DNA from 4 places in the Enterobacter sp. ECC-219 genome. Region 4 is predicted to be linked to each of the others. Evidence: predicted binding sites of a transcription regulator. Region 4 holds the regulator's gene; each other region holds the start of a gene.
What was found. Region 4 encodes LexA, which represses DNA repair genes until DNA is damaged. Its sites were predicted from a motif close to TNCTGTATGTACATACAGNA; they were not measured.
Positions count from the first base shown of each region.

Region 1: a site for LexA is predicted at 1,715-1,734, ahead of dinB (DNA polymerase IV). Genes of this name have one in related genera too.
Region 2: a site for LexA is predicted at 3,692-3,711, ahead of V1603_RS12190 (DinI-like family protein). Genes of this name have one in related genera too.
Region 3: a site for LexA is predicted at 3,388-3,407, ahead of metR (HTH-type transcriptional regulator MetR). Genes of this name have one in related genera too.

Region 1 is NZ_CP143680.1:1,660,920-1,666,418, forward strand. It holds gene nqrF (NADH:ubiquinone reductase (Na(+)-transporting) subunit F) at 1-491, shown strand, start outside; gene nqrM ((Na+)-NQR maturation NqrM) at 545-694, shown strand; gene V1603_RS07750 (glycerophosphodiester phosphodiesterase family protein) at 725-1,588, opposite strand; gene dinB (DNA polymerase IV) at 1,747-2,805, shown strand; gene pepD (cytosol nonspecific dipeptidase) at 2,867-4,324, opposite strand; gene gpt (xanthine phosphoribosyltransferase) at 4,585-5,043, shown strand; gene frsA (esterase FrsA) at 5,148-5,499, shown strand, end outside.
Region 2 is NZ_CP143680.1:2,582,488-2,587,986, reverse strand. It holds gene V1603_RS12215 (hypothetical protein) at 1-534, opposite strand, end outside; gene V1603_RS12210 (hypothetical protein) at 828-1,433, opposite strand; gene V1603_RS12205 (DUF968 domain-containing protein) at 1,446-2,465, opposite strand; gene V1603_RS12200 (RusA family crossover junction endodeoxyribonuclease) at 2,465-2,833, opposite strand; gene V1603_RS12195 (hypothetical protein) at 2,824-3,024, opposite strand; gene V1603_RS12190 (DinI-like family protein) at 3,440-3,673, opposite strand; gene V1603_RS12185 (GNAT family protein) at 3,882-4,424, shown strand; gene V1603_RS12180 (GNAT family N-acetyltransferase) at 4,564-5,031, opposite strand; gene V1603_RS12175 (ASCH domain-containing protein) at 5,155-5,499, opposite strand, start outside.
Region 3 is NZ_CP143680.1:419,777-425,275, forward strand. It holds gene V1603_RS01995 (dienelactone hydrolase family protein) at 207-1,013, shown strand; gene metE (5-methyltetrahydropteroyltriglutamate--homocysteine S-methyltransferase) at 1,062-3,323, opposite strand; gene metR (HTH-type transcriptional regulator MetR) at 3,439-4,392, shown strand; gene V1603_RS02010 (carboxylate/amino acid/amine transporter) at 4,280-5,179, opposite strand; gene yigL (sugar/pyridoxal phosphate phosphatase YigL) at 5,262-5,499, opposite strand, start outside.
Region 4 is NZ_CP143680.1:977,100-982,598, forward strand. It holds gene plsB (glycerol-3-phosphate 1-O-acyltransferase PlsB) at 1-2,409, opposite strand, end outside; gene V1603_RS04525 (diacylglycerol kinase) at 2,564-2,932, shown strand; gene lexA (transcriptional repressor LexA) at 3,041-3,649, shown strand; gene dinF (MATE family efflux transporter DinF) at 3,713-5,050, shown strand; gene V1603_RS04540 (CsbD family protein) at 5,171-5,380, shown strand; gene zur (zinc uptake transcriptional repressor Zur) at 5,429-5,499, opposite strand, start outside.

The DNA.
Region 1 (5,499 bases), 680 kb from region 4:
CGTCATATATCTGGTCCCTCAAGCCAGGCGACAAGGTGACGATCTCCGGCCCGTTCGGTGAGTTCTTTGCCAAAGATACCGACGCGGAAATGGTCTTTATCGGCGGCGGTGCAGGTATGGCCCCGATGCGCTCGCACATCTTCGACCAGCTCAAACGTCTTAGCAGCAAGCGTAAAATCAGCTTCTGGTACGGTGCGCGTTCGCTGCGCGAAATGTTCTACGACGATGAGTTCGAGCAGCTGGCGCGTGAGAACCCTAACTTTACCTTCCACGTGGCGCTTTCCGATCCGCAGCCGGAAGATAACTGGACGGGCTATACGGGCTTCATCCACAACGTGCTGTATGAAAACTACCTCAAACAGCATCCGGCACCGGAAGACTGCGAGTTCTATATGTGTGGTCCGCCAATGATGAACGCCGCGGTGATCAAGATGCTAAAAGATCTCGGCGTGGAAGATGAGAACATCCTCCTTGATGATTTCGGAGGCTGATCGTGTTGACCTTTCTGGCAACCTTCGCGGTGTTTGTGCTGGTGATCTTCGGGATGTCGTTGGGCTGGATCATCAAGCGTAAAAGTATTCAGGGCAGCTGTGGAGGCATCTCTTCCATCGGGATGGAAAAGGTGTGCGACTGCCCGGAACCGTGCGATGCACGTAAAAAACGGATGGCTCGGGACCAGCAGAGGATCATCTAGAAAAAGGCCGCTTTGTGCGGCCTTTATCATTTATTTTGCCCAGCTTTTGGCTTTGGCTGGCGAGTCCACAAGAACTCCTTCGACACCCAGTGTTTTCGCCTTCTGGTAGTCCTCTTCAGAGTTCACGCCGATAAAAATCAAATGGGCATTGCCCTGAGAGCGGAAGCAGTCAACGGCCTCTTTGTCCCACGTTAATGTTGCAGGAGAGACACCTTCACCTAAGGTGAATTTCTCGACTACCTCTACTTTTCGGTTTAACTCAAGCCCATACCAGTAATCGTCCATTTTTTGTGAAGGAGGCAGACATTCGTGGCTCAACGAAATCGTGGCCAGACGCGTGCGAGTCTCGCTGCGTGTGACAAAGCGGGGGATTTCGGCAGGCAATGCTTCCATATAGCGATCTTCGGTTGAATAGACGCGAACGCGGTTCAGGCTGTTGGTCTCTTTCAATACGTTAAGCAGCGTGTTGCCCATGGTCGCTGGATCTGCATCCGGCGATTTGATGTCAATGAAAAATCGCGTATCTGGCCAGGCGGTCAGTACCGACTTCAGCGTCGGTATTGGAGTATTAAGCAGGTTTTCCGGCAGGCCTTTATCTTTCCACTTCACGCTGGCATCCGCCTTTGCCAGTTCTTCAGCGGTATACTGTGACACCTTTCCCTGCAAATTGGTTAACGCCTTCAGGTCGGCTGGTCGATAGAGAACCGGTACGTCATCCCGGCTTAACTGCACGGTTATCCAGACGATATCTGCTTTGTTTTCGAGCGCGAGCTTTATGGCTGGCAGGGTGTTTTCAGGTGCATCCGCGGTACCGCCCCGGTGGGCGACGATTTCTGGATTTGCTGATGCGGCACTCGCCAGAAACAGTAGCGAAACCGATAATATTTTCTTCATGAATGATTGCTCTCCATTTATTGGCTAACCGTATGTAAATAAAGGGTTTGTTCTGGGGGTTTATAACACGTTTTTATGACAACTGTGAGTAAGGAAAATTGCTGACGCATTTTTTGCCTTTTGTTATACTGTATATAAATACATGTGTGGTATGACCGATGCGCAAAATAATCCATGTTGATATGGACTGCTTTTTTGCCGCAGTGGAGATGCGTGACAACCCGGCGCTGCGGGATATTCCCATCGCCATTGGCGGCAGCCGCGTTCAGCGCGGTGTGATAAGCACCGCCAACTATCCTGCGCGCAAATTTGGCGTGCGCAGCGCCATGCCGACGGCGATGGCGCTGAAACTGTGTCCGCACCTCACCCTTTTGCCCGGTCGCTTTGACGCCTATAAAGAAGCCTCAAACCATATTCGGGAAATTTTCTCCCGCTACACCTCACTGATTGAACCGCTATCGCTGGACGAAGCCTATCTGGACGTCACCGATAGCCTGCACTGTCACGGCTCCGCTACCCTGATGGCGCAGGAGATCCGACAGACCATTTTCAACGAGCTGAATCTCACCGCATCGGCAGGCGTCGCGCCGGTAAAATTTCTCGCTAAAATCGCCTCCGATTTAAATAAACCCAACGGCCAGTACGTCATCACCCCTGAAGAGGTTCCGGCGTTTTTAAAAACGCTGCCGCTTGGCAAAATCCCCGGCGTAGGCAAAGTCTCCGCCGCTAAGCTGGAAAGTATGGGGTTACGCACCTGCGAAGATGTGCAGCGAAGCGACCTGGCGATGCTGCTCAAGCGCTTTGGGAAGTTTGGTCGCGTGCTGTGGGAGCGCAGTCAGGGCATCGATGAGCGTAGCGTAAGCAGCGAACGGTTACGTAAATCGGTCGGGGTTGAACGCACGCTGAGCGAAGACATCCATGACTGGTCGGAATGCGAAACCATTATTACGGAACAGCTCTATCCGGAGCTGGAACGACGCCTGAGCAAAGTAAAGCCTGACTTACTGATTGCCCGACAGGGCATCAAACTGAAATTTAACGACTTTCAACAGACAACGCAGGAGCACGTCTGGCCGCGCCTGAACAAGGAGGATCTTATCGCAACGGCGAAAAAGGCGTGGGAAGAACGACGAGGCGGACGAGGGGTGAGGCTGGTGGGACTGCATGTCACATTACTGGACCCGCAGTTAGAACGTCAGTTGGTTTTGGGATTGTAATAGCCCGGTGGCACGAGGTTGTTCACCCTCTCCCTTGAGGGAGAGGGCTGGGGTGAGGGGATTACTTAGCAGGAATCGCCTTCAGCAGTTCCGTCAGCAGCGTCCAGTAATGGCCGACGCTTTCGATATGAACCTGCTCATCAGGAGAGTGCGGACCGGTGATGGTCGGCCCGATGGAAACCATGTCCATATCCGGATACGGTTTCTTGAACAAACCACACTCCAGACCCGCGTGGATCACCTGGATGTTCGGGGTGCTGTTGAACAGACGCTGATAGGTTTCACGCACCAGCGCCATTACCGGAGAACTTGCATCCGGCTGCCAGCCCGGGTAGCTGCCTTTTGCAGACGTTTTCGCGCCCGCCAGCGTACCCAGAGATTCCAGCATGCTCACCACGTACTCTTTACCGCTGTCGATCAGGGAGCGAATCAGGCAGATGATTTCCGCGCTGTCGTCGCTCATGGTCACCACGCCCACGTTAAGGGAGGTTTCCACCACGCCTTTCGCCACGTCAGAATTGCGAATAACGCCGTTTGGCGTCGCATTCAGCAACTGAACGAAAGTGTCACGAGACTGCGCGGTCAGCGCGGCTTTATCCGTAGAAACGGATTCCAGCACCACGGTCAGGTTCTTCTCTTTCGCCGACAGTTCGTTTTTCAGGATATCCAGGTAGACGCTGGAGAGTTTTTTCAGCTCGTCCGCTTTCGCCGCTGGCACCGCCACGGTGGCAAAGGCTTCGCGTGGGATTGCGTTGCGCAGGGTACCGCCGTTGAAGTCCACCAGACGAAGATCCAGCTCGGCCGCGTGGCCCGCCAGGAAGCGCGCCAGCAGCTTGTTGGCATTACCCAGTCCCAGGTGAATATCACCGCCGGAGTGACCGCCTTTCAGCCCTTTCAGCGTCAGCTTGAAAGTCTGGAAGCCTGCAGGAATCGCTTCGCGAGACAGCGGCAGAGTAGAGATGAAATCAATCCCGCCCGCGCAGCCCATGTAGATCTCACCTTCTTCTTCGGAGTCGGTGTTGATCAGGATGTCTGCCTGCAGCCAGTTCGCCTGCAGACCGAACGCGCCGTCCATGCCCGCTTCTTCTGTCATGGTCAGCAGCACTTCCAGCGGACCATGCTCAACGCGGTCGTCGGCCAGCACCGCCAGCGCAGAGGCCATACCGATACCGTTATCCGCGCCCAGCGTGGTGCCACGCGCTTTCACCCAGTCGCCGTCGATGTACGGCTGGATTGGGTCTTTAGTGAAGTCGTGAACGGTGTCGTTGTTTTTCTGCGGCACCATGTCCAGATGCGCCTGCAGCACAACCGGTTTACGGTTTTCCATACCTGCGGTGGCAGGTTTGCGGATCAGAATGTTGCCAACCTGGTCGCGCTCAGCGTGCAGGCCTTTTTCCTTCGCCCAACCCATAATATGTTCGGCAAGCTGTTCTTCATGGTAGGAAGGGTGTGGAATGGAGCAAATTTTGGCAAAAATATCCCACAGCGGCTGCGGAGATAATTGAGACAGTTCAGACACGATAAGTCTCCTTGTCGAGGCGCTGCAAACAGGGTTGCAGGCCACAGGGTTAGCAGGTTAATAGTTACCACAAGACAGGCTTGCGAGATGCAACTGAGAATACCACTTTCTCTGCTGGCGGGTAGCATAAAGCATGTAAAAACTCAGGCAGAGGGCGCTAAACACTGGTTTTTAGTGCGTCAGATCTCTATAATCTCGCGCAACCTATTTCCCCCTCGAACACTTTTTAAGCCGTATAAAAACAGGCTGGGACACTTCACATGAGCGAAAAATACGTCGTCACCTGGGACATGTTGCAGATTCACGCACGCAAACTGGCTGCGCGTCTGATGCCTTCCGAACAGTGGAAAGGCATTATTGCCGTCAGCCGTGGCGGTCTGGTACCGGGGGCGCTGCTGGCACGTGAGCTGGGTATTCGTCATGTCGATACCGTCTGCATCTCCAGCTATGACCATGATAACCAGCGTGAGCTGAAAGTGCTGAAACGCGCTGAAGGCGACGGTGAAGGCTTCATCGTTATCGACGATCTGGTGGACACCGGCGGTACCGCGGTGGCTATCCGCGAAATGTATCCAAAAGCGCACTTCGTGACGATCTTTGCTAAGCCGGCGGGCCGTCCGCTGGTTGACGATTACGTAATTGATATCCCGCAGGATACCTGGATTGAACAGCCGTGGGATATGGGCGTGGTCTTCGTACCGCCTATTTCAGGCCGTTAATTTCAGTACGTAACTTTACACGCCCGGCTATGCCGGGCGTTGTTCTTTTTATCCCGCCACGCGTTACAATGGGCACTATATGACGTATCCATGGAGGCAACGCAATGACGCAGGCGAATCTCACCGAGACTCTTTTCAAACCCCGTTTCAAACACCCTGAAACGTCGACGCTGGTCCGTCGGTTTAATCCGGGTACCATGCCTGCCGTCCAGTCTGCGTTAGACGGTAAAAACGTGCCCCACTGGTACCGCATGATTAACCGCCTGATGTGGATCTGGCGCGGTATAGACCCCCGTGAAATCCTCGACGTGCAGGCGCGTATCGTGATGAGCGAGTCGGAGCGTACCGACAGCGAGCTTTACGATACGGTGGTGGGCTACCGGGGCGGAAACTGGATCTACGAATGGTCTAAACAGGCGATGCTCTGGCAGCAAAAAGCCAGTCAGGAAGAAGATG
Region 2 (5,499 bases), 1.6 Mb from region 4:
TGATGAAATCATTAGTTGTGGATTAGTGTGTTGGGTCATCGAAAAAGATGTTCCGCCAAGATGTTTCAAGGAGATTTTTATTCGTGAGTCTGGAACGAAAAGAATCTTATCTTCGCCTGACACACGTGGCGTGATATCCAAAACGACCCCATCAACATTCCTGTACAGGCAATGTGCCTCTGCCTCGATCATTGAACTACTTTCCCACAGAACCCAGCCATAAACAGGCTCCCCACCATTGATTTCAATCATTTTTGCAACGTTATAATAGCATTCTTGCTCGTAAGGTTCGAAATCATCCGGTTTCGTGAAGGAATAATAACCCATTGCTAATGTTTGATTTGGTTCAATTTTCCCTACGATTTTTGAAGGGTTATTGCTCATGACAGATGGAGTTGTAGCCTCACCGGAATGAAAAAAACCATTGAATCCATTTAAAAAATGCATTTTTATCCCCTGCTTTGAATTTTCAGCTGTGTGGTGCAAGAGATAATCTATAAAAAATATGCCGAATCCACCAGTCGCAAAAAACACAACATCTTCTTTTTTAGCAGTTCATAACATTTTACTTATGCTTCGGTATTGAGTGAAGGGATACAAACGACGATATGACAGGGGTATTGATGCAATGCACCTCGCGAATACCCCTGTCGTATCGCCGTAAAGCAAAAGCCCCGACTGGCGGGGCTTTGGTTAATTTCAAATTGTCGCTTAAGTTCGCTGCCATCGCGGCGCAGCTCTGCCAAGCATGGATGAATTATCTAAATTCCTGGCTCGTTTTCAATATATAAATAGAAATAGAGCACGAAAAGTCAAAAACCAATCATTCAGCTCTGCTCAGCCAAGAGCTTCCGCGTAGATAAAAAGACCTTTGCTCTGAATATTTCCAGGCACCAGCGAACTCTTTTTCTGGCCTCCCAATCCGTTAGCCACGGTGCAATAGACTGTAACTCCCGTGTAATGTCTGAGATTTTTTTGCGTGTGGTGTAATACTGCAGACCGACGATATAAACCGGGTCATTTACATCAAGCGCCTGCAGCACTGACTGCTCGACAAAATCAACGTCATCATCGCGCATAGCTTCATCAATGATACTGGTGGCGGGCTGTGGCCACAAAATGGCGTGAGCACGATATAAGGCCTGCGGCCCTCTGAATCCTTCTGCTCGAGCTTGTTCCAGTGCAGCTGTAAAGCGAGACAATGCCTTATCCGACCATCGCCCGCCCTTAAGAACATCCCAGCATGCATGAGCGCGAGGCAATCGTGGGGCTGTTCCACCGCTTACCCCCTCGCCCCATGTTGTCAGCAATGATTTAATCCATGCCGACTGAATACCTGTAAGAAGCATGCTTTTACCCAACCAGCTTTTACGCGGCGCACTCGCTGCTTTACCCAGCGCTTCAATATGATTACGGCGTTGACGTGGTGTCATCCTGTTCGCTCCTTACGCCAGAACGCCGAGCGCGTAGGCCCGGTCCAGCACTCTAATGATCATTTCCAGCTGCGAGCCATATTTGCGCTCGAATGCCAGTCGGTCGTTATGCAGTTCGGTGTGATGCTTTCGGCAAAGTGGTATGGAGAAGATGTCATGCGCTTTTGTCGCCATGCCACCCTGCCCCCATCCGATTAAGTGATGTGGGTCGTCTGATTGCTGCTGGCAGCATTCACAGGGCTGTGTTTTCACCCAATTCAGATAATCGCGACTTTCCCAGCGAAGACGCTTTGGTAGACGCATGAAAGACTGAGGCGGCGCCGGATCCACCATCACCCCCACCAGAGGTTCGGTCAGCGCATCAGGCAGGTCAGCGGATGAAACTAATTCCCCGAGGATGCTGGTGGCCGATACTGAAGGCGTAATATCGCTTTCACGACCAATCCTGCTTTCTTGAGGTAAACGAAGCGCTTCACGAACGCAGGATTCTGGAAGTGCATCAGTAACCCCTTTACGAACTGCCCACCAGCAGAGTTCAGCGAGGGAAATCTCGCGGCTTTTGTCGATAGCGAGTGAAATACGAACCGAATCCAGAACAAAGGCAATTACATTTCTGCGTGCCAGCTCTGCCAGTGCTTCGGTACGCTGCTCTCGCAAGTGGTTATCACAATAGCCACAAAGCAGGATGGAGCCAGGCTCATGGTGCATAATGGTTAGTTCGTGATAGTGGTATTCACTGTGAGCGAACTGGCAATTTCCGGCGCCGTGCTTTAGCAACCAGTAATCAAGCCCACTTATACCACCAGCTGCAGTCAGGACCTTTTCATTCAGAAAGAAGCTTCGCAGCTGCTCGTTTTCAGCCAGTGGCTGCCGCGCGTCCGAAACGCGACCAGTTTGATATCCAGCCATACTTTCTGGCTGGCGCTCGATTAATACTCTACCTGCGGTGAACAACTCCATCAGCTCTCTTCCTGGCTTCAAAAGTACGACACCCAGCTCCCGTGCAATCACAGGTTGAAGAAGCGCACGCATCACTCGCTCTCCCTGATAATGATCTGCCCGTTCTCGCCCCAGAGCTTTGTTATCCTTGAATCCCATATATGCGTGTCGTCTTCGAAGAGCGCATCCATCAAAGACTTCATCAGGTTATCAAGATCGGGTTTACCCTGATGGGGCTGCCCGTTCATCTCTGCGCGCTTCTTTTTGCTCCAGCTATTCGGCATCGGAAGAACGAAGGTAACGTGTGAATTTGACTCTGGCATGTAAATGCCCAGCAGCCGGACGTGATCGCAAAAGGCCCGGTAACGCATAACTTCAGGGCGCTTTTTCCATTTGTCTGCACGCGTCATGCGTGGCTTACCCATCGGGAGGATGTTGTAGACTGTCACGATCACCCCCATGCCCGGGAACGCATACTTTGCGCTGTCTTAGCTGAGGATTTTTGCTGAGGTAGTAATGCGCTGACTATCCAAAGACGAGGGTCAATATCGAGGCTTTTCTCGACGGGGACGCCTTTAGACTTGTAGCGAGCCACCAGTTCATTGGCTTCTTCGGTTGTCAGCCCGGTGTGAGTGAACCAGCTTTTCTTCATGCCGCCTCCTGCAGGAGTGACATCAAAAGAAAAATGCTGGCCCGTTGAGGGGTCAGTAGGCATTTATTCGGGTTTGGTGTTTGCGCCATGGTTTCTCTCCAGTGGCGCAGCAGGTATAGGGTGTTCAGGCCTATGACGGGAGTGTAACAGAATTCTTGGAAACGCGATAACCAGCCCGTTCAAGCATCTGCGTAAAGAGTGTCGGTGTTCCTACTATCTCATCATCCTGTAACGGCATAAATGATACTTCATCCCCACGTCTGTACATGAGCGCGCGACCACTATCAGGAAATGAGTGCAGTCGCGCAACGATAACCCCATCGTTGCATCTGATGACCGCATAGCCCTTGTTTGGTAATTCTTCTTTTTGTTCCACCAATCTCCCCTCCAAACTGGAAAATTTCAGCATGCTGTTTCAATAAAACCAGTCGTCTGCACTTTCCCAGGTCTGCTGGAGGATTTCCTCAACCTTTTTCTTCGCTTCTTTTTCGCCACCGTAAACACTTAACCAATCGGAACCTGAGCGACGCACAATCAGACTGCAGTTACCGAACTGACTCTGGATCCGTTTTAATAATTCTCTCTCAAGTGCCGGGACTGCACCCTCTGGAAGTTCTTTAGTACGATCAATGGTTAATTCAACTTTCATAAGCGCCTCCACTGCAAAAGCTGTATGTTTATACAGTACACTTATGGAGAAGTTTGATCAACGCCTTAACAGCACGAATTGTTAAAGTTTGATTATGTTGTTTACAAACAGGACAGTGGGCGTTAATGTCGAAGCAAGTATAATTCACCCAATAAATTCTTCATTAAATCAGCACCATATAACTAATCTTTAATGGAATCGACAAGCCATGACAATAGCCACTTCACCCAGACTCATTCTTCGTTCATTTAAAGAGAGTGATGCTTTAGCACTTCTGGATTATCTGTCTTCGCCACGTACTCCCTGTTTTCAGGACGAAACGCTCAACTCAGTTGAGGATGCCGTAGACGAAGTATGCAGAAGAGCAAATGATCCAAGCCAATTTGCTGTTTGCCTCAAAGACACCGACCTCGTGATTGGCCATCTGTTTGCAGAAAATAGTGGCGAACCAGATGCTAATACGTGGTCAGTAGGTTGGCACTTCAATCAGCGCTATGAAGGGTACGGGTATGCAACAGAATCAGTTGGGGCCCTGTTTAAATATTTGTTTAACGTGAAACAGGCAAGGCGTCTCTATGCGTACGTTGAAGACTACAACCTGTCCTCTCAAAGATTGTGCTCCCGCCTTGGTATGCGACAGGAGGGTTGCTTTAAAGAGTTTGTTTCATTTATTACGGATGAAGGCGAGGAAAGATATGACAATACATTTGTTTATGCCTTACTAAAAAAAGAATTTAAATCAACGATTTAATCTATATTTCAAGTGCTTATCACAGGATGTAATTTTTGGCTGTGCCATATAATTCCCCAGTGTGAAAGGAGCGGACATTCATTGTACTGGTTTGTTGAGCTCAAACAGGCAAACAATGCTGCCTGCTGCAGGTTATTTATTATTTTGCCAAATGTTTTCGCATCAGTGCATTTTCTAATGTAATTCCACGGCAAATAGGAAAACCTCTCTCCACTACATGAAAGCCGTGTCGTAGAAAGAACGCTTCCGCAGCCTTACTTACATTTGAAGTAAGCTCACTAGTTCCATGTTGCCTCGCTTCCTCATGAATGCAATTCATTAGTAACGTCCCTACCCCCTGTCCTGAATAGATTCCTGAGACATAAAAATGGTCAATGTACCCATTTGGTTGGAGATCTGCATATCCAGCTATTTCACCATCAAGCTCTACAACAAAAGGGCGTAGTTGCCTCATGTGATTGGCCCATTGTTCCAAGTCGATTTCTGCCGGGGCCCAAGCATCAATTTGTTCATGTGTGTAGTAGTCTGATGCGATGGTATGTACAGAAGAATAAAACACGTTAAATAATGGGATTTCATCCCCATTACGGAACCTTCTTATTTTCATAAAACCTCATTATGAAAGCTGCTTGTAGAACAATAGTACTTTTTGTGAAACAGGGTGTCATCTCCTCTCTCACAGTGGGCCCATTCCCAGTTAGCCAGTCCGTTCTGTGCCAGGAGCAGACAGTTACAAAATCTCTGTAAGTTCAAATTCCTCAAAGATAAGTTCCATTTCTTCAGAAAAAGTGCCTTCACGTTCAAAATAACGCTTATGACCTTCATTCCAATACTCCAGACTTAAATCGCCTTCACCTTCCTTACTGGCGAGTTCACTCGTCATTTCACTGAAGCGGATGACTTGCATCCTGAGAGTTCTAATCACGCACATTGGCTGTCCGGCTCCGTTAAGAATGATATTATAACTTCCAACGCAGGGAGCTTCGCCTCGTTCATACTCATGCTGAAAAGAAACTATCGAAGAGCATGTCGCTGTTTTACTCCCACTCAAAACCAGTTGTACGAGTTCGTCAGC
Region 3 (5,499 bases), 560 kb from region 4:
TACAGAAGCAGTAAGCATATTTTCGTGACGCACCTCACCATGAATGAAAATGATTACATTGAATTTCCATAAAAAAGTGATTTGCATCACATTAACAAGTTATATCGCCAGGTGCTGCACAAAAGATAGACCGTTTAAGGCACTGTGAGTTGTTAACCTGGTGTCTATATTTACCTTTGCGCTAACTCATTGGTACGGAGAATGCCATGACTGAAAAAACCGGTTTTGCACCTGCTGCGGCCCCACATGCTTCAACCATCGTGTCGACGCCAGAAGCGGCAATTACCGCGGGTGAGACCTCCATTCCCTCGCAGGGGGAGAATATGCCTGCTTATCACGCACGGCCAAAATCGGCAGACGGCCCGCTGCCCATCGTGATTGTGATTCAGGAGATATTTGGTGTTCACGAACACATTCGCGACCTCTGCCGCCGGCTGGCGCTGGAAGGGTATCTGGCCGTTGCGCCAGAGCTCTACTTCCGTCAGGGCGATCCGAACGACTACAGCGATATTCCAACATTGCTCAGCAACCTGGTCAGCAAAGTCCCGGACGCGCAGGTGCTGGCCGATCTCGATCACGTCGCCAGCTGGGGGGCGCGCAACGGCGGCGATCCGCATCGTCTGCTGGTCACCGGTTTCTGCTGGGGCGGACGCATTAGCTGGCTGTATGCCGCGCATAACCCGCAGCTCAAAGCCGCTGTCGCCTGGTACGGCAAACTGGTGGGTGAAAAAACGCTGAATTCACCGAAACATCCCGTGGATATCGCCACCGAGTTAAATGCCCCCGTGTTAGGGCTTTACGGTGGACAGGACACCGGTATTTCGCTGGATTCGGTAGAGACCATGCGCCATGCGCTCCGTGCGGCCAATGCGAAGGCGGAGATCGTGGTGTATCCGGATGCCGGGCATGCGTTTAACGCGGATTATCGTCCGAGCTATCACGCTGAATCGGCTAAAGATGGCTGGCAGCGGATGCTGGCGTGGTTTAGCCAGTACGGCGGTAAGAAGGCGTAATAACAAAAAAGCCCGGTGGCGGCTACGCCTTACCGGGCAATCCAGCACCTACGCCTGACGCAAATTCTGCGCCGCCTTCACCATGTTGGCGAGCGCCGCGCGCGTCTCTGGCCAGCCGCGAGTTTTCAGTCCGCAGTCCGGGTTCACCCACAGGCGCTCTGCAGGGATGCGCTGGGCCGCTTTTTTCAGCAGGGCTTCAATCCACTCCACGCTCGGGACGTTCGGAGAATGAATGTCGTACACGCCCGGCCCGATTTCATTCGGATAGTCGAACTCTTCAAACGACTCCAGCAGCTCCATGTCTGAACGCGAGGTCTCGATGGTGATCACGTCAGCGTCCAGCGCGGCAATCGAATCCATGATGTCGTTAAATTCGCAGTAACACATGTGGGTGTGGATCTGGGTGTCGTCCTTAGCCACCGCAGCGTTGATGCGGAACGCTTCCACGCCCCACTGCAGGTAAGCATCCCAGTCGCTGCGGCGCAGCGGTAAACCCTCGCGCAGCGCCGGTTCGTCAATCTGGATGATGCCAATCCCCGCCGCTTCCAGATCCGCCACTTCATCACGCAGCGCCAGCGCAATCTGTTTGGCAATGGTTTCACGGGTCACGTCTTCACGCGGGAACGACCAGCAGAGAATGGTAACCGGGCCGGTGAGCATGCCTTTCACCGGCTTGTCGGTCAGGGACTGCGCGTACTTCGCCCACTCAACCGTGATCGGTTCCGGACGGCTGACGTCACCGATGACCACCGGCGGCTTCACGCAGCGGGAGCCGTAGCTCTGCACCCAGCCGTTTTGGGTAAAGACGAAGCCGTCCAGGTGTTCACCGAAGTATTCCACCATATCGTTACGCTCGGCTTCGCCGTGCACCAGCACGTCCAGCCCCAGGCGCTCCTGCTCAATAATCGCCTGCTTGATGTGTTCCGCGATGCCGGTGTGGTAGTGGTTCGCATCCAGATTGCCCTTTTTGAAGTCCAGACGCAGGCCGCGGATCTCCGTAGTCTGTGGGAAGGAGCCGATCGTCGTGGTCGGCCACGCAGGAAGATTGAAGCGGGCGCGCTGGGCTTCGGCACGTACCTCATACGGGCTCTGGCGCTGGCTATCCTGGGCGGTGATGGCCGCCAGACGTTTTTCCACCGCCGGGTTGTGCACGCGGGACGAGTGACGACGCGCCTGGATCGGAGCGCTCCAGTCGGTGATCGCCGCCGTGTCGCCGCTGTTCAGCGCGTCGCGCAGCAGTGTTAGCTCTTCGCATTTTTGCAGGGCGAAGGCAAACCAGCTTTTCACTTCAGGGTCGAGGCGGGTCTCCACGCTGAGATCGATTGGGCTGTGCAGCAGCGAGCAAGAGGATGCAACCCACAGCTCACGTTTGCCGACGATGTCTTTAATCTGTGCGTATTTTTCGGTCAGATCGGCGCGCCAGACGTTACGGCCGTTGACCAGACCGGCGGAGAGCAGCCAGTCTGCGGGCAGGCGCTTGTGCAGTTCCACCACATCGTCCTTACCGTGAACCAGGTCAACGTGAAGGCCCTGAACCGGCAGCGCGGTAATGGTCTTCAGGTTCGGCGTCACGCCTTCGAAATAGGTGGTGAGCAGGAGTTTTACCTGTCCGGCGAGCACGTCATACGCCGGTTTGAAGGCATCGAGCCAAACTTGGGGAAGCTCCAGCACCAGCGCAGGCTCGTCGATTTGCACCCACTGGATACCGCGCTTGCCCAGCTCAATCAGCACCTGCTTATAGACCGGAAGAATATCGTTCAGCAGGCTGAGGCGGTCAAACTGCTCGCCCTTCACTTTACCCAGCCACAGGTAGGTTACCGGCCCCAGCAATACGGGCTTCACCTGGTGTCCCAGCGCCAGCGCTTCATCCACCTCCTCCAGAAGCTGCGTCCAGGTCAGCTTAAACTGCTGGCCTTTGACGAACTCCGGCACCATATAGTGATAGTTGGTATTAAACCACTTGGTCATTTCCGCCGCTGCCGCTGGCTCACCCGTTGGTGCGCGGCCACGGCCGATGCGAAACAGGGTATCAATATCCACCGATCCATCTTTGTTCTGATGACGAGCCGGTACGTTGCCAAGCAGCAGGCTGGTCGTCAGAACATGGTCGTACCAGGCGAAGTCGCCCACCGGCAGCAGGTCAATGCCCGCCTGTTTTTGCTGATCCCAGTGGCGGGCGCGCAGCTCCCGCCCCACCGCCAGTAGTTCTTCACGGGAGGCGTTGCCCGCCCAGTAGCTTTCTTGCGCTTTTTTCAGCTCGCGACGCAGGCCAACGCGAGGGAAACCGAGAGTGTGATTGCGGATTGTCATGGTGTGCCCCTTGTGAAATTCGTTATTTAGACGTCCAGATGTTTACACTTCTATAATTGGCAGGTACTGTATATTCCTCAAGCGCAAAATGTTCATGGCGGAGTGAAGGACTTTCATGATCGAGATTAAACACCTGAAAACGCTACAAGCGTTGCGGAACTGCGGTTCGCTCGCGGCGGCTGCGGCCACGCTGCACCAGACCCAGTCCGCCCTTTCTCACCAGTTCAGCGATCTGGAACAACGCCTCGGATTTCGTCTTTTTGTGCGTAAGAGCCAGCCCCTGCGCTTTACGCCGCAGGGTGAAATTCTTCTTCAGCTGGCGAATCAGGTGCTGCCGCAGATCGCCAGTGCGCTGCAGGCGTGTAACGAGCCGCAGCAGACCAAACTGCGCATCGCCATTGAGTGCCACAGCTGTATTCAGTGGCTGACCCCCGCGCTTGAAAACTTTCGCCAGAAGTGGCCGCAGGTGGAGATGGACTTTAAATCCGGCGTGACGTTCGACCCGCAGCCTTCGCTCCAGCAGGGCGAACTGGATCTGGTGATGACGTCCGACATCCTGCCGCGCAGCGGCCTGCATTATTCACCGATGTTCGATTATGAAGTGCGCCTGGTACTGGCGCCGGACCATCCGCTGGCGGCCAAAACGCGCATCACGCCGGAAGACCTGGCGACGGAAACGCTGCTAATTTATCCGGTCCAGCGCAGTCGTCTGGATATCTGGCGCCACTTCCTGCAGCCAGCAGGCATTAGCCCGCAGCTGAAAAGCGTGGATAACACCCTGCTGTTGATTCAGATGGTGGCGGCCAGCATGGGGATTGCGGCGCTGCCGCACTGGGTGGTGGAAAGTTTTGAACGCCAGGGTCTGGTGGTCACCAAAACCCTGGGAGAAGGACTGTGGAGCCGGCTGTACGCCGCCGTGCGCGACGGAGAGCAGCGTCAGCCCGTTACGGAAGCGTTTATTCGCTCAGCGCGGAACCACGCGTGCGACCACCTTCCGTTTGTGCGGAGCGCGGAGCGACCCAGCGGCGATGGACCCACAGCGAAGCCAGGATCACCGCTCCCCCAATAAGGAAGCTCGGCCAGTGCGGCTGTTCCTGCCAGATGGCGAGGTTCACCAGCAGCCCCGCTGGCACATGCACGTTGTTCATGATCCCCAGCGTCCCGGCGTCGACCTGCGTAGCGCCGTAGTTCCACATGAAGTACCCCAACCCTGACGCCACCACGCCCAGCCAGACCAGAACGCTCCACTGCACGGTGGTGGTCGGCAGCTTTTGCGGGTTACCGAGCAGAAACCACGCCGCCACTGCGACAATCGCCGCACCCATATAGAACCACGCAAACGCGTTGTGCTGCGGCATAGGGCGGGTTTCCATCAGGCGTTTGTAGCCTACCATGCCGATAGCAAAGCTGATATTGGCGAGCTGGACGAACATCAGCCCGGTCCAGAAGTGATCGCTTACTTTGTCATAGCGAATTATCGCCGCCCCGACCACCGCCAGCGCGGCGCTCAGCAGGTATCCCCAGCGCAGACGGCGTCTGCTGAGCAGGTCGTAAATCAGCGTGATATAGAGCGGCGTCAGCACGGTAAAGAGCAGGAATTCAGAGACGGACAAGTAGACGTAAGCCCGGAAGCTAAACAGATACATGATGCCGAGCTGCATCGCGCCCACCAGCATGTAGAGCAGAATGGTTTTCAGCGATTGCCCGCGCGTGCGCAGGAATGGCAGGAACACCAGCGCCGCCAGCCCCACGCGCATCAGCACCGAGAAGTAGCTGTCGACCGAACCGGCAAGGTATTCGCCAATCAGGCTAAAGGAGAAGGCCCACAGGATAGTGGTGATAATGAGTAGCGCCACAATGCTTGTCTCTCAGAAAGAAGGAGAGGCATTGTAGCGAACTCTTTAGTTGACAACTGAGCAATAAACAACCGAATGAAGATTATTCAAGGAACAGCTTGCGCAGATACTTCGGTACCGCGTTGTCTGCGTTGGTGCCGATCACTTCCAGCTCCGGGTGCAAATCTTTCAGACGCTGGTGTGCGTTTTCCATAATGCAGCCCTTGCCTGCCATCGAAAGCATCTCGGCGTCGTTCATGCCGTCGCCGAAGGCGATACAGTCCTTCAGCTCAAAGCCCAGTCGTTTCGCGACGGCTTCGAGCGCGTGGCCTTTAGAGACG
Region 4 (5,499 bases):
CGTGGCGCTCTCAATCGTCAGGCGCACGTCCGAGGTAATCAGCTCAGCCAGCATCTGGTAAACCTTCAGCGTCTCTTCCGGCTCGGCATCGCCCGTATCGCTGATGAAGCCTTCGTCACGCAGCGTCAGCACCAGGGAGCTAAAGACCGCTTTGTCGAAGAATTCAGGGGCGTTAATGCCGTGCAGAACGGACAGGCGCTGTGCCAGTGTCCGGCTCTCTTTCTCCAGCGTGCCACGGTTGATCGACGGGTTCGCGCTCAGCAGCCAGAACGTAATGGCGTAGCGCTGGAGCGTTTCACGCGCACCGGCCGCCAGCAGTTGCAGGGTACGGGAGCGTGACGGATTGATGTGCAGTTCGTCGTTTGCAACGGTAATCAGCCCCTGACGGCGCAGCTCTTCCGTCAGTTTATCCAGCTCAACGGCCAGTTCTTCCTTGCTCCAGCGCAGGAACAGCTCCGCTTTCAGCATCGGGTAGAGCGTCTCAACGTGGCGCAACAGCTCCTGGCGTGAGATGCGGCGATGCTGGGTGATAATGGCCGCCATGAGCGACGGCAGCATCAGCATATGAGCGATGTTGTTGCGGTAGTACGTCATCAGTACCGCCTGCTCGCGCGGCAGAATGATGATATCGCCGATGGTGTCTTTCTCGACTTCAAACTTGTTCATCTGCAGCGCGTGATCGATAAGCTCGCTGGCGGTAGCAGAAGGGGCCGTCGAATCAGCCGAGTACGGCACGTTGCGCATCATGTCCAGGTAGCAGTCCAGCTGCTCTGTGAGCTGTTCACGAGTCAGGGAGCGCTGACGGGAAGCCAGCAGCGCCGTACAGCACAGGTTCATGGCATTGGCTGCACCGGCGTTGTTAATCCGCACCATCAGCTCGGACGCGATACCGTTCACCGTTGGCGTCAGCCAGGCCGGACGAACCGCTTCAATAGGATCGATAGACTCGCGCCACTCCGGAACATGATGGTTCAGATACGTCATCAGCGGCATCGGTTCGCCAAAGTTTACGTAGCCCTGACCCAGATTGCGTAACTTGCTCAGGCCGCGCAGCATCTGCGGCAGGCTCTCTTTCTCTTTGGTCGCACCACGCAGCTCTTTGGCGTACGTGCCCACTTCCATCACGTGCTCATAGCCAATGTAAATTGGCACCAGCGTGATCGGACGGGTTCCTCCGCGCAGCATCGCCTGAATGGTCATCGAGAGCGTGCCGGTCTTCGGATCGAGCAGGCGACCGGTACGGGAACGACCGCCCTCCACGAAGTACTCCACTGAATAGCCGCGGCTGAACAGCTCGCCGAGATACTCGCGGAACACGGTGGAGTAGAGCTTGTTGCCCTTGAAGGTACGACGAATAAAGAACGCACCCAGACGGCGGAAAATCGGGCCTGCTGGCCAGAAGTTCAGGTTAATACCAGCGGCAATGTGCGGCGGTACCAGCCCCTGGTGATAGAGCACGTAGGAGAGAAGCAGATAGTCCATGTGGCTGCGGTGGCAGGGGACATAGACAATCTCATGGCCATCGTGCGCCAACTGCCGCACACGTTCGGCGTTATGAACGTTGATGCCCTGATACAGGCGGTTCCAGGTAAAGCCGAGAATACGATCGGACAGGCGAATCATCTCGTAAGAGAAGTTCGCTGCGATCTCCTCCATCAGCGCAATGGCGTTCTGCTGGGCTTTCTCATGCGAAATTTTCTTGCTGCGCGCTTCGTCTTCAACGGCGCGGGCAATCGCTTTAGAGGCCAGCAGCTTGTTGAACAGGTCCTGACGCGCCGGGAGGCGCGGCCCTACAGCAGCCAGGCGCTGACGGGCGAAGTGCATACGCGCCACGCGCGCCAGTTTTTGCGCGATGATCTTGTCAGTGCCGTGCTCGTCCGCCATCCGGCGAAGGGAGACGGAAGGGGAGAATCGCACAAAGCTGTCGCGTCCCAGCCAGGAGACCGCGAAGAACTTCTGAATGCCGTTAAGCATGCGCAGCGGTGGGTTCTCTTCACCTTTTTCGCGGCCCGGGCGGCGACCAAACATTACCGATACCGGCACCATCTGCACATCCAGGTCAGGATTGCTGCGGTGCAGGTCGAGATAGTCGTGGAACAGCTTGATGGACTCTTCTTTCGGCGTGTAATAGGTAAACACGCGCGGCCCGCCGTGGATGAACACGTAGCGCGGCAGCAAAGTGCCGTCAACTTCCAGCGGTTCAAGCGGGTCGGGTAAATCATGCGCCAGACACTGGGCGCGAAGCGTCAGCAGGTCTGCCTTCGAGTTATAAGGCAAAACGTACATAATAGGGCGCGACGTATCGAGCCCCAGTTCCAGCGCGGGTTCTGCTGGGATAGACTTGCTTTTTACCAGGATGCTTAATGGTAAATTAAGTAATTTGTAGTAAATTCGTGGCCAGCCGGACATAAACGATGTAAAGCCTCTGGTTAATAATGCAATTGCGGCGCAAGGATAACAGAAAGCGCGCAAAATTTCTGTTGTTACCCGTCATACTTCAGGCGGCAGCGAAACGCGCTGCTGCTCCTGTTACTGACGCTCTTTTTTAAAAAAGGTTCTTTTAATGGCCAATAATACCACTGGGTTAACGCGTATCATCAAAGCCGCTGGCTATTCATGGAAAGGTTTCCGTGCCGCGTGGGTTAATGAAGCTGCTTTTCGCCAGGAAGGTGTCGCCGCTATCGTCGCGGTTATCATCGCCTGTTTCCTTGATGTAGATGCTATTACCCGCGTGCTTCTCATCGGTTCCGTACTTCTGGTGATGATAGTGGAAATTCTCAATAGCGCTATTGAGGCCGTTGTTGACCGGATCGGCTCAGATTTCCACGAGCTTTCTGGCCGGGCGAAAGATATGGGCTCTGCCGCTGTGCTGCTGGCAATTATCACTGCAGCCATTACCTGGGTCACGCTGCTTTGGTCACATTTCCGATGAGCCTCGAGGAATAATTAAGTCCCTGGTTTTTTGTGCAGTTTTTGGTTCCAAAATCGCCTTTGACTGTATATACTCACAGCATAACTGTATATACACCCAGGGGGCGGAATGAAAGCATTAACGACCAGGCAGCAAGAGGTGTTTGATCTCATTCGGGATCATATCGGCCAGACGGGTATGCCACCCACGCGTGCGGAAATCGCGCAGCGTCTGGGCTTCCGTTCTCCGAATGCTGCCGAGGAACACCTGAAAGCGCTGGCGCGTAAGGGTGTAATTGAGATTGTGTCAGGCGCGTCGCGCGGTATCCGCCTGCTGGTGGAAGAAGAGACGGGCATTCCTCTGATAGGCCGCGTTGCCGCAGGTGAACCGCTGCTGGCACAACAGCATATAGAAGGCCACTACCAGGTCGATCCTGGTATGTTCAAGCCGAGCGCTGATTTCCTGCTGCGCGTTAGCGGGATGTCGATGAAAGACATCGGCATTCTTGATGGCGACCTGCTGGCCGTTCACAAAACGCAGGATGTGCGGAACGGCCAGGTGGTGGTTGCGCGCATTGATGACGAAGTGACCGTTAAGCGCCTGAAAAAACAGGGTAACACCGTCCAGCTGTTGCCTGAAAACAACGAGTTCACCCCGATTGTGGTCGACCTCCGCGAACAGAGCTTCTCTATTGAAGGTCTGGCAGTAGGCGTGATTCGCAACGGCGAATGGCTGTAATCTCTTCCTGACAGGCTACGCTTTCGCTGTAGCCTGCTTCGTCTTCCATTCCCGGTATTTCCCATGTCACTGCTGACGGCTTCAGATAAGGCATTGTGGCGTCTTGCCCTGCCGATGATTTTCTCCAATATCACCGTGCCCTTGCTGGGTCTGGTCGACACGGCCGTTATTGGTCATCTCGATTCCCCTGTTTATCTTGGCGGCGTGGCGATTGGGGCGACGGCAACCAGCTTCCTGTTTATGCTGCTGCTCTTTTTACGTATGAGTACTACCGGGCTCACGGCACAGGCGTACGGTGCGAAAGACCCGTTACGTCTGGCGCGTGCGCTGGTGCAGCCGCTGATCCTGGCGCTGGGGGCGGGAATGTTGATTGTTTTACTACGCACGCCCCTGATCGACCTTGCACTCCAGGTCGTTGGCGGCAGCGAGGCGGTACTGGAGCAGGCGCGTCGCTTCCTGGAAATTCGCTGGCTTAGCGCGCCCGCTTCGCTGGCAAACCTGGTTCTGCTGGGTTGGTTACTGGGCGTGCAATATGCCCGTGCGCCAGTGATTTTGCTGGTCGCGGGAAACCTTCTCAACATTGTGCTCGATCTCTGGCTGGTGATGGGCCTGCATATGGACGTACGCGGGGCGGCACTGGCGACGGCGATTGCAGAATACGGGACCTTTTTCATTGGCTTGTGGATGGTCTGGCGCGTGCTGGCGATGCGCGGGATCTCCCTTGCGCTGCTCAAAACAGCATGGCGCGGCAATATCCGCAGGCTGCTGGCGCTCAACCGTGACATCATGCTGCGTTCGCTGCTGCTTCAGATCTGTTTCGGCGCTCTGACGGTCTTTGGGGCTCGACTGGGGCCAGAAATCGTTGCGGTGAATGCAGTCCTGATGACATTGCTGACGTTCACCGCCTACGCGCTGGACGGCTTCGCCTATGCCGTTGAGGCGCATTCCGGGCAGGCGTACGGCGCGCGGGAAAGTGGGCAGCTTCGGAATGTCTGGCGTGCGGCCTGCCGCCAGTCGGGCCTGGTCGCGCTGGCATTCGCACTGATTTACGCCTGTTTTGGCCGTGACATTATTGCATTGCTCACTTCGTTACCGGCTTTACGCGAACTGGCGGACCGCTACATCGTCTGGCAGGTTATTTTGCCGGTAGTAGGTGTCTGGTGCTATCTGCTGGACGGCATGTTTATCGGCGCGACGCGCGGGGCGGAAATGCGCAACAGTATGGCGGTCGCGGCGGCGGGGTTTGGTCTGACGCTGCTGACGCTACCCTGGCTGGGTAATCACGGTTTGTGGCTGGCGCTTGCGGTCTTCCTCTCTCTGCGCGGCCTGTCGCTTGCCTTTATCTGGCACCGTCACTGGCAAAATAATACCTGGCTTCCCTCCCGCCATGATATATCGTGACGGTTAAAGATTCCGAATATGAAACCAACCGCCGAATCCTTAACTACAATAATTATCACGTCCAGCAGAAAAGAACGTAACGGACGTTACGACCCGACGCTTAACTAAGAGGACACGATGATGAATAAAGACGAAATCGGCGGCAACTGGAAGCAGTTCAAAGGTAAAGCGAAAGAACAGTGGGGTAAGCTGACAGATGACGATATGACCGTCATTGAAGGTAAACGCGATCAGCTTGTCGGTAAAATTCAGGAACGTTACGGCTACGCGAAAGATCAGGCGGAAAACGAAGTCAAAGACTGGGAAACCCGTAACGACTATCGTTGGTAACGCTGAATAACCCACACAGGCGGCTTCAGGCCGCCTTTTCTTTTGCCGTTAACGCGGCTTTTTCTTCACCAGAATTGAGTGGTCGTGCTGACATGCATCCTGATGCCGACAGGCTTCCA